3 regions of the Paenibacillus sp. FSL R7-0179 genome follow, and region 2 is predicted to be linked to each of the others. Evidence: predicted binding sites of a transcription regulator. Region 2 holds the regulator's gene; each other region holds the start of a gene.
The links. The regulator Rex, encoded in region 2, represses fermentation and respiration genes when NADH is low (regulators of the CRP and FNR family bind a similar motif). The targets are predictions, from matches to a motif close to TTGTGAAATATTTCACAA.

Region 1: adhE (bifunctional acetaldehyde-CoA/alcohol dehydrogenase) is a predicted target of Rex. The motif match lies at 1,727-1,744, and genes of this name have one in related genera.
Region 3: ric (iron-sulfur cluster repair di-iron protein) is a predicted target of Rex. The motif match lies at 1,394-1,411, and genes of this name have one in related genera.

Annotation. Positions count from the first base shown of each region.
Region 1 is NZ_JBBOCC010000001.1:3,503,375-3,507,159, forward strand. Features, by position in the region: gene MKX63_RS15305 (alpha/beta hydrolase) at 1-829, shown strand, start outside; gene MKX63_RS15310 (GNAT family N-acetyltransferase) at 819-1,343, shown strand; gene adhE (bifunctional acetaldehyde-CoA/alcohol dehydrogenase) at 1,820-3,785, shown strand, end outside.
Region 2 is NZ_JBBOCC010000001.1:3,745,971-3,749,755, reverse strand. Features, by position in the region: gene MKX63_RS16525 (aminoglycoside adenylyltransferase domain-containing protein) at 1-417, opposite strand, end outside; gene MKX63_RS16520 (cell wall elongation regulator TseB-like domain-containing protein) at 701-1,222, opposite strand; gene MKX63_RS16515 (amidohydrolase) at 1,252-2,553, opposite strand; gene MKX63_RS16510 (redox-sensing transcriptional repressor Rex) at 2,543-3,193, opposite strand; gene dinG (ATP-dependent DNA helicase DinG) at 3,333-3,785, opposite strand, start outside.
Region 3 is NZ_JBBOCC010000001.1:3,481,622-3,485,406, forward strand. Features, by position in the region: gene MKX63_RS15180 (hypothetical protein) at 1-492, shown strand, start outside; gene MKX63_RS15185 (DUF6773 family protein) at 600-1,043, opposite strand; gene MKX63_RS15190 (helix-turn-helix transcriptional regulator) at 1,021-1,245, opposite strand; gene ric (iron-sulfur cluster repair di-iron protein) at 1,472-2,167, shown strand; gene MKX63_RS15200 (hypothetical protein) at 2,366-2,986, shown strand; gene nirB (nitrite reductase large subunit NirB) at 3,255-3,785, shown strand, end outside.

The sequences.
Region 1 (3,785 bases), 240 kb from region 2:
GGAAACGTTGTTGCTATGGCCTAAAGGGGTGCCAGGAGCGCTGGGAACCAGCGAAGAGGATCAGCCTGCGATTACACCTTATTTAGTGGAAGGCAAGGGGAATGCTGCTGTGCTGGTCTGTCCGGGAGGCGGGTACGCCATGCGAGCCGACCATGAAGGCGGTCCTGTTGCGGAGTGGCTGAATACGCTGGGCATCTCCGCCTTCGTACTGCGCTACCGTGTAGCGCCTTATCAATACCCGAGTGCGCTCCAGGATGCGCAACGGGCGCTGCGTACGATCCGCTTCCGCGCGGACGAATTCGGCATTGACCCGGACCGTCTCGGCATTATGGGCTTCTCGGCAGGTGGACATCTCGCTTCTACCGCCGGGGTATCTTATGATCTGGGCAATCCTGATCACCCGGAGCCATTGGAGCGGCTATCCAGCCGTCCTGACCGCCTGATTCTATGCTACCCGGTCATCTCGATGACCGAAGGGGTTACACATCAGGGCTCGAAGGAGAATCTGCTGGGAGCTGTTCCCGGTGCAGAGTTGTCGCTTAAGCTCAGCAGCGAGTTCCAGGTAACCCCGGACACGCCGCCAACGTTCCTCTGGCATACCTCGGATGATGATTATGTCCCGGTAGAGAACAGCCTGTTGTTTGCTGCAGGGCTTAGCCGTCATAAGGTTCCATTCGATCTGCATATCTATGCACACGGCGTACACGGTCTGGGCCTAGCCCCTGAAGAGCCGCACACTAAGACTTGGACGGATGCCTGTGGCTCATGGCTGCAATTGCAAGGGTATACCCGAGCCCCAGGAAAAGCGGGTACATATTATGGAGCTTAGATTTCTACAAGTGACTACAGCGGAAGAAACCGCTGAGGTTGCCCGATTGGCTGCAGAAATATGGCAAGAATATTATGTCTCCATTATTACCATCGAGCAGATTGATTACATGATTGAAAAGTTCCAATCGGCTCCCGCGATAACGGATCAAATCCATCATCAGGGCTACGAATATTACTTGATCCATAATGGCGATGGCTCTATTGCCGGATATATGTCGGCCAGAGAAGAAGATGGCAAGCTCTTTTTGAGTAAGTTCTATATCGGCAAGGAGTACAGGGGGCGCAGCTATGCCAGTCAAGCGTTGGCCTTCCTGGAGAAGCTGTGTGAGGACCGTAATCTGACTCATATCTGGCTGACAGTCAATCGTGACAACGAATCCAGTATTGTGGTATATAAGAAAAAAGGCTTCCGTATCCTACGGGAGCAAATGGCGGATATCGGCAATGGATTCGTCATGGATGATTTTATTATGGAGAAAGAAATTCCGGTTTTTAGAGGGATTTACAGCTAATATAAGCCGTCCGGCGCAATATGCTCAGGATGAAACACTATAAAACCAGTCTAACGCGGGAAGTTTGTGTGGGCTGGTTTTTATTTAGCAGAAAAAATCCATACAAATGGACATAAAGAGATTTATATTTATATTCACCCTGTCAGAGTTATTCTATAGAAGAGTGCCGGATGAGCCGAAGTGACGGCTTGGCATTCATGAGCAGAATTACTGAAACCCACCCGGCTTCATAAGGTTGAGATGGGTCATCAACGCTACAACTGGCCGTATTGCGTTCGCAGATTAGACAAATATTAATTAAATAATACATATAATATGGAAAAGATACCGGTAAATGATCGAATGAAAGCGCTTTGAAAACAACTCAAAAAAAACTTTAAACTTTGTGAAAGATTTCACTATACAAGGTGAAAAGGATGTGCTAAGATAAATGTATAGAAAGAAACAACCTAAAAATTGACAGGAGGACGAGGGAGATGGCAGTTAAAAACGAAGTCGCCGCCCAAGTGAAACAAACCACCGCTGAAGAGTATATTCAGGTTTTGGTGGATAAAGCAAAGAAAGCCCACGAAGCGTTCATGGGCCTGGACCAAGAGCAGACAAACACAATCGTTCATGCAATGGCGCTGGCCGGACTCGACAAGCATATGTACCTGGCAAAACTGGCAGTTGAAGAAACAGGACGCGGAGTATACGAAGACAAAATCACGAAGAACATCTTCTCCACTGAATATATCTGGCACGGAATTAAGTACGACAAGACTGTAGGCGTTATTGAGGATAACGCTTATGACAGCTTCCAGAAGATTGCTGAACCAGTCGGAATCATTATGGGTATCACACCGGTAACCAACCCAACATCCACCACGATGTTTAAAGCTTTGATTTCCGCTAAGACACGTAACCCTATTATATTCGGTTTCCACCCGTCAGCGCAAGAGTGCAGTGCGGCAGCAGCCAAAATTCTGCATGATGCAGGCGTAGCAGCCGGCGCACCTGAGAACTTCATCCAATGGATTGAGCTTCCTACGATGGACAAAACAAACGCATTGATGAACAATCCGGACGTTGCACTGATTCTGGCAACCGGCGGATCGGCAATGGTCAAGGCAGCTTACAGCTGCGGCAAGCCGGCACTCGGCGTAGGTCCTGGTAACGTGCCTGCCTTCATTGAGAAGAGTGCTGACATTGATCAGGCTGTAACAGACCTTATCCTGTCGAAGACTTTTGATAATGGTATGATCTGTGCTTCCGAGCAGGCAGTCATCATTGAAGAAGCCATCTTCGATCAAGTGAAGAAGAAAATGATTGCGAACGGCTGTTACTTCGTTAACAAAGAAGAAGCTGCCAAGCTGACCAGCGGCGCAATGAACGTAGAGAAATGTGCGGTTAACCCGGCTATCGTTGGCCAATCGGCTGTGAAGATCGCTGAAATGTGCGGCATTCAGGTTCCGGCCGGAACGAAGATCCTGGTAGCTGAGCTTGAAGGCGTAGGTACTAAATATCCATTGTCTGCTGAGAAGCTGAGCCCGGTTCTGGCTTGCTACAAAGTGAAGAATGCTGACCAGGGTATCGAACGCGCAGCTCAAATCGTTGAATTTGGCGGCATGGGCCACAGCTCAGCTATCCATTCCAATAATGAAGAAGTCATCATGAAGTTCTCCAACCGTCTGCAGACCGGACGTATTCTCGTCAACTCGCCATCTACACATGGCGCAATCGGCGATATTTACAACACCAATATCCCTTCATTGACACTTGGCTGCGGATCTTACGGACGCAACTCGGTATCGCAGAACGTGACTGCCATCAATCTGATCAACGTGAAAAGGGTGAACCGTCGTACCGTGAATATGCAATGGTTTAAAGTACCTGACAAGATTTACTTCGAGAAGGGGTCCACTCAGTACCTGGCCAAAATGCCTGATATTACACGCGTAGCTATTATCACTGACCCTGTGATGGTGAAGCTGGGATATGTAGAAAGAGTTGAGCACTATCTGCGTCAACGCCAGACTCCTGTAGCAATCGAAGTGTTCTCGGAAGTTGAACCTGATCCGTCGACTACTACAGTGGAAAAAGGTACAGCTATGATGAACAGATTCCAGCCGGACTGCATCATCGCACTCGGGGGCGGTTCCCCAATGGATGCTGCCAAGGGCATGTGGCTGTTCTACGAACATCCGGATGCAGACTTCAATGGTCTGAAGCAGAAGTTCATGGATATCCGCAAACGGGTATACAAATTCCCTAAGCTTGGCAACAAAGCGAAATTCGTTGCGATTCCTACAACTTCCGGTACAGGTTCCGAAGTAACCTCGTTCGCAGTTATCACAGATAAAACAACGGGGAATAATACTAAGTATCCGCTGGCTGACTATGAGCTGACTCCAGACGTAGCTATTATCGATCCTGAGTTTGTATACAGCTTGCCTAAAACCG
Region 2 (3,785 bases):
CCCGCGATGGTAGACTACTGCAAAATGTGCCGCCAGATCAGCATCCTCAAACCCGCCGCACAGATAATTCTCATCGGTTCTATACCGCTCTAAATGAGCTTCTGAAAAGTGAAATTCAAACGGCGTAGGATACACGAAATTGTGCAGGTATGTCTTCAGGACGATAGACAGTTCAACTCCGCGCTTATTCGGCAGACTGTCATGAAAGGCTACGATACGCCCGGCAAGTCTTTGACTGACCTCTGCTGGCAGCTTGTCCTCTACGACAATCAGCAGATCAATATCGCTTGAATCCGGGTGAAAACAACCCATCGCCAGGGAGCCGTGCAGATAAATCCCCGACAGATTCTCCCCCAGCTCTTCCTTAAACAAATCCACTGCCTGATCCAAATATGCTAAAACTTCCAATTCAATCATCCTCCTTGAGAGACATTTATGTATGTTGGCGATAGCATTCGAGGTATACAATCAGTATATCAATTCAAGTATATTCATCGATGTATCTCAAACCATATATCTCCATTTAGCCACAGTTCCGCCCCAAGAAGAATACCCTGACAATACAGCGGTGTTGCCCCGTGACCGTCTGCCACCAGTCCAAGAACAGCTCCAGATTATTTTCAACATGATGGATACAAAAAAAACGGAAGAACAGATCATCTGTTCCTCCGCAATTTAGTTCTGCCGCTGAGTCCTTAGCTTAACGGTTCGGCAGACTGTACCCTTCACCGATGGCGCTGCCATCCTTGAAGCGGTAAAAGTTGTAATAGAATCGCCCGTCTTTTTTGTAAAATAGCTGCCAGGCATATTCCCCGTTATATACACCGGGCAGCAGCCGTTCAATCTTAACGTCCGGCAGCTGTGCGGCTATGATTTCGCGCATCTTCTCTTCCGAGGTGCCTTTGCTCAGCTCTTCGGCATACAGGCCGTTGTCGCCTCCGGCAGGCTTGCCCTCCAAGGTGAAACGGACCCACACCATCAGCTCGGTCCCCGCTTCATTTTTACCGGTCAGCACCCAGTAGATCTCATTGTCATTCCAGACGGATTTCTGGGCCTTGGTTACCTCTGTCAGTCCGGCTCGCGCCCGGGCCAGCTCCTTGGCTTCACTCCGCTCGTTCCACTGGTCCTTCATAATGTAGGCATAGAACTGGCTTAGTCCGAACAGAAGGAGCAGCACCACGGTAATCCCCAGCCAGATCCATTTTCTCCTCTTCTTCTTCACCACACTGTTTCCTTTCCCGTTCCCCTGAATTACCGTTTAAGCAGGCTCTCGAACGTCTCCTGTGCTTTGCGGCGGATAGCTTCTTCATCCAGTGTCAGGCATTGTCCATGCTTCACTACCTGCTGGCCGTTCACCCATACATGCTCTACATCCTTGGCGCTTGCCGAATAGACGGCATGGGAGAGCAGATCGGTATGCGGCAGCAGATGAGGCTGATCAATATCCAGCGCGATGAAGTCGGCCTTCATCCCTGCTGCAAGCCGGCCTACCCCGCTCAGGAAAACAGACTGCGCCCCGTACTCCGTAGCCATCAGCAGCGCCTCAGGAGCCGGTACGGCTGTAGGATCACCGCTTACGCCTTTATGGATCAGAGCCGCCAGCCTCATCTCTTCAAACATATCCAGGTTATTGTTACTAGCAGCGCCGTCTGTACCCAGGGAGACCTTAACCCCGGCTCTCAGCAGCTCAGGAACACGTGCAACCCCGCTGGCCAGCTTCAGGTTACTGCCGGGATTATGCGACACACCAACATTATAGCGGGCCAGAATCCCGATCTCCTCATCGTTCAGATGAACCCCGTGGGCAATGAGCGAAGGACGGGTGAACATTCCCAGCTTCTCCAGATGCGCGACTGGACGAAGACCGTAGTCGGCCACGTTCTGCTCCACTTCATGGCGCGTCTCGGACATATGGGTATGCATCGGCAGATCCAGATCATGCGCAGCCTCCACGAACTTCATGAAAAACTCTGGAGGACAGGTGTACGGGGCGTGCGGCGAGAGCATGGTAGTGATTCTGCCGTCAGCCTTGCCGTGCCAGTTACGGGCAAAAGCAACCGCTTCAGCGAGCTTCGCCTGCTGCACCTCTTCCGGACACAGCCCAATCACGCCGCGCATTAGCACCGCTCGAATACCGGATTGCTCTGTTACTTCCGCAACACGGTCCATATGATCATACATATCGAGGAAGGTGGTTGTGCCGCCCTTCAGCATTTCCAGCACGGACAAAGAGGTTCCCCAATATACATCATCACCAGTGAATTTCTCTTCCATCGGCCACATCTTCTCCTGCAGCCAAGTCTGAAGCACCATATCATCGCCGTATCCGCGCAGCAGCGACATGGCCGTATGTCCATGGGTATTGACCAGTCCCGGCATGAACAGCAGACGGCTGCCGTCTACGACCTGGGCGCCAGCCTCCACTACCGGCTCAGCTTCACCTATGTAAGTAATCAGATCATTCGCCAGGGTCATATACCCGCTCAGAACCGGCTTATCGCTGCCCGGAACCAGAAAGTGCCCGTTCTTGATTATCGTGATCTTACTGCTCATCTTCAGCCTCATCCTTTCCATCATGCAAATAATAGGCCAGGCTCTGCAGATCTGTGGTGAAATCTGCGGCATGAATCCGGATATTGGCAGGCGTCTTGAGAATAACCGGTGCGAAGTTCAGAATCGCCTCGATGCCGGAGTCCACAAGAATATCAGCTACATTCTGGGCTTCGCTGTCAGGTACGGTAATAATCCCGATCCGGATGCCCTGGGAGCGGATGGTATCGCTCAGCTCCTCCATCGGCTGCACAACCAGCGAGTTGATCTGCTGGCCCACCTTCGGCGGGTAGGCATCGAAGATCGCAGTAATCTTCATCGTATCCTTCAAGTAAGCGTTATAGTTAGACAAGGCATGACCGAGATTACCGGCTCCAACCAGTGCAACATTAATTTGCTGATCAAGCTTGAGAATATGGCGGATCTTCTCAATCAGATAGGATACATCGTAGCCGATGCCCTTTCGGCCGAAATCACCGAAATAAGCGAGGTCCTTACGGATCTGGGCGGGATTCAGATCAAGCTTCTGGCCCAGCTCCTGAGAAGAGACTGTGGAAATTTCACGTTTTTGGAGATCGTTCAGGAAACGCAGGTACACTGGGAGCCTGCGCACGACGGCCTCCGATATTTTATCCGATTTCATGTATTCTCCTCCTTAAAAGTTGTGTTAGACCCTTACAATTATAGCAACCGTGCCCCCCCGCCTGCCGGAGCGGCAGGACAGGGCGGGAACGGATCTTCAGGTTTATCATGACTTATTAATAATAGCAATAGCAGATGAATTAGGAAACCCCGCCGTCCTCCAGCCATTCGGCAATTCTCGGGACCATCTGCTCGGTGAGCATATGCTCCATCTTGGGACCGGGGAGTGAATACAGGAAGTACTTTCCGTAATGCGATTCAATGACTCTGGTATCGTACACAATTACGATGCCCCGGTCCTGCGCCGTGCGGACCAGCCGCCCGAAGCCCTGCTTGAAGCGGATGACAGCCTGCGGCACGGACAGCTTCATGAACGGGTTCTTCTTCTGTGCCTGAAGCAGCTCCGACTTCGCTTCTGCCAGCGGGTGATTCGGCGGCTGGAACGGCAGTCTGACAATCGCCAGACAGGTCAATGCTTCTCCGGGGATATCCACCCCTTCCCAGAAACTGCTGGTACCCAGCAGGACCGAGGCCGGGCTGTCCTGGAAGCGGCGGATCAGCTTGCTCCGGCTGCCGCCTTCCACACCTTGTCC
Region 3 (3,785 bases), 260 kb from region 2:
GGCCCATCCGGCTGGAAATGCATCGGCTGTGAACGGCATTGTCTGGAGCCTGTAACGGCAAGAGGAGGGAGTGGCTCAAATGCTCAGCGCCGTTTTACTTTTCATAATGGAATTAGTCAGAGCATGGTACTTCAAGCTGTAATCTGGTCTATGTATGAGAACACCCGGCTGCTTCAGCCTTACTTGGGGGAGGAGGCTTTTCTAAGTGAGGAGGATATGGAGCTAATCTCTGTATACTTCGTGCCAACCTATCTGACTCCGGCACCGCTCATCGAATTGAAGAAGCCAGCCAAAGAATATAAGGACAAGAACATCAGAGTGTATCAGGAATGGATCTCTGCCCCCGATCTGGTGCTGCAGTGGAACGGCGGCCTGACCGAAGGCAGATGGATGACGGGTGTATATGTGGATCATTCACGGTTCGCCGGACTTGGCCCTTACCTGAAGGATGCGCAGGGCAAGCGGACTTATATGCAGGCGACGGTTCAATAAACAAGGTAAACTCGAAAAAAGAGTTGAACTTGAAGCGAGGTCGTCACTGCGGTGAACATTTGGACTTCCGGCCGCTGCCCAGTTTGGATTTCCTGATATTAACCGCTCTACTCCGCCCGGTTATTCCTACGCCGGATCAAGTACACAGTGCTTAAGATGACCAGTCCTGCTGTAACAGAAATGATTAGTATTACCGTCCCGTTCGCACCGCCGTTAGCTGCGGATTGGGCGGTTGGATTCACGAAGGTAACAATAAGAATACAGGCCGCCACCACAATGGCCAGTACTGCACCGGCTATGCTTTTCCCGCCTATTCCGCTCTGCCTGCCGTCAGGTCCTACATACGCACCGCTCCAGATCAGCCGTACCAGATAGGAACCCACACCCAGCATGAAGATTGTGTAATTGCTAAGCGGATACTCCAGCCACTTCATTCCGTAGTTTTGCAGCCCCATGTCTGCCAGCAACAAGAATGCCATCAAAAGAAATGCCTGATTCCCCGCCTTGTGACGCTTCTGCAGTTGTCTCTCATCCAGGTTCGTTCTGCTCATCCTTCGTTCCCTCCCAAAATAGTTGATCCAGCGTCTTCCCAAGTGTTTCACAAATGTCAATGCACAGCCTCAGGGTGGGGTTGTAATCACCGTTCTCAATCGCGATAATCGTCTGCCTTGTGACCCCCACGGCATCTGCGAGTTGTTTTTGCGACATGTCTTTTGCCGCTCTGGAGGCTTTGAGCCTTAAGTTTTTCCCCATTCCCTCACCTCACGCATATTGTAAAATATATAAAACAAAATGTCTAGTATATTTAACATTGGGATACTGAAATTTCACGTTCATTAAAATTTGTTATATTCAGTGCGTACAATCACAAGTTTGGCCAAAGGCCAGTGATAAGGTGTAGAAGTGAAAAGCAGCACAAACCTACATCTTAACCTGAGGAGGGGCCAACATGGCGTCCAATCAATTAAACGATACAACAATTCATCCCGGGTTCACCCCGGAAGCAATGGTCAGAGATATTGTCCTGCAGTTCCCCAAAGCTGCAGATTATTTCAAAGCACAGCGGATCGATTTCTGCTGCGGAGGTGCCAAGCCGCTGGCTGAAGCTGCGGCCGAGAAGGGTCTTGATCCGGCAGCAATGGTACAGGAGCTGAACAAGCTGCAGGAACAGCATCCGGTGCTGGAAGAGGATACCTCATGGAACGAGGCTTCGTCAGAGGAGCTGGTGGATTATATTGTGAACAAGCATCACCGTTACCTGCGTGAAGAGCTTCCGCTAATCAGCCAGAATGTAACCAAGGTGTTCCGCGTTCACGGTGAGGATTCACCGCATCTGGGAGAAATGCACCGCCTGTTCAATATGCTGCGTGAAGAGCTGCTGCAGCATACGGCGAAGGAAGAAGAGAGCGAATTCCCTAAGATGCTGGCTTACACTCAGAACCCGAGCGAAGAAGGACTTGCTGAGCTGCGCGGATTGCTGCATAATCTGGAAGCCGAGCATGACGGGGCCGGAGAGATTCTGCGTGAGCTGCGCAGAGTTACTAATGACTACACACCGCCCGCACATGCCTGCACGACTTATCGTCTGACCTATGCCCGTCTTGAAGAGCTGGAAGGCATGACCTTTGAGCATGTGCATCTGGAGAACAACATTCTGTTCCTGCGTTATCAATAGAATCTGCTGCAAGGTAAAAGTCCCTTCGGGGGCTTTTTACTTTATATACCGGGAGAAATGATTTGAGAACCCTTCCTCTATGCGTTATCCTTAAAGAGTCTGGGAAAATACATATGAAGGCGGTGCCGTGGGATGTCCACGAAATGGATTCGCTTAATGCTGTGCCTTCTCTTGCTGGCCGCGGCAAGCGGTTGTGGCTTGGGATCAGGGAATGGCGGCAGCAGTAACGGGGGCCAGGGATTAACCTTTTCGGTTAAGGTAGGGGACAGCGAAATGGCCGGGAGCTCGGCCAGATTGCTTAACGAAGCTTACGTACCCGGAAATTCATTAATAGAGCTGTTCAAGAAGAGCGGCGTTGTTACTTTTTCAGCGGATGGAACTAGTATTCTTGAGGTGAACAAGGTCTCCCTGGGTGAGGATATGAGCTGGGAGATTCAGGTGAACGGCAAGAAGGTTCAAGAGCTGAATACGGCCCTGGAACCGGGTTCAGCCATTACGATGTCAGCAGGGCCTGCCGGAACCGGAAAGCTGTTTCAGCCTGTCATCATCACGGTGAACGGGGGGAGTGAGCAGCCGGAGCTGACACATTCGCATGTGCTTTCTTTCATGCAGGATATGTCCGTCAAGGGACTGCTCAAGAATAGCGGTATGGTCCGGCTTGCTGAGGATAACCGTACCGTTCTTACTGTAATGGAATATACCCCGCTCAGCAGCGAGGAATGGAGACTGAAGGTCAACGACAAAGGGCTGCTCGGCAATGGTGTGGACATGAAGCTCAGTCCGCAGGACAAGCTGGAGATTTCTCTGGTACTGAAATAAGCGAATGAAGTAAATGAGTGAGAGTGTGTACCCGATGAACGGATATCTGTGCGAAACTGCATGGGTATCCGTTTTTTTGAATAATAAATCTCTATGCTTCACGCCATAAGTTGTCCAGCATAAGGACTGCGAACTCGCCTCCACTTGTGTGAAAAAATTCACATAAGGTGTGACTGTGGTCACACTTGCCATGGAATGGGGGACAGTATAATTTCTCTATCAGGTAAAGTTATTGAAGAAATCAGAGTTTCAGAAGGAGGGTCTACCAGTGGCAGCGGAAAGAGAAAAGTTAGTGCTGATTGGGAATGGCATGGCGGGAGTAGGCACTATTGAGCAGATTCTGAAGCTGGGCGGCGCTTATGATATTACTGTCTTCGGCAGTGAGCCGCATCCCAACTATAACCGGATTATGTTGTCCTATGTACTTGAAGGCAGCAAAACGATTGAAGACATCATTCTCAATGATCTCGGGTGGTATGAAGATAATCATATTACACTGCATACCGGCACAACGGTTACCCGGATCGATGAACAGAACAAAGTAATATTGACCGATAATGGACTGGCGGTTCCTTACGATAAAGCAATTATTGCAACAGGCTCGAATTCTTTCATTCTACCCGTACCCGGCAGCACTAAGGATGGGGTAGTCGGCTTCCGCGATATCGCGGACTGCGATGCGATGCTGGCAGCGGCGAAGCAGTACCGCACGGCGGCTGTTATCGGCGGAGGACTGCTGGGTCTTGAAGCGGCGAAGGGCCTGGTCAATCTGGGCATGGATGTTACCGTTGTGCATCTG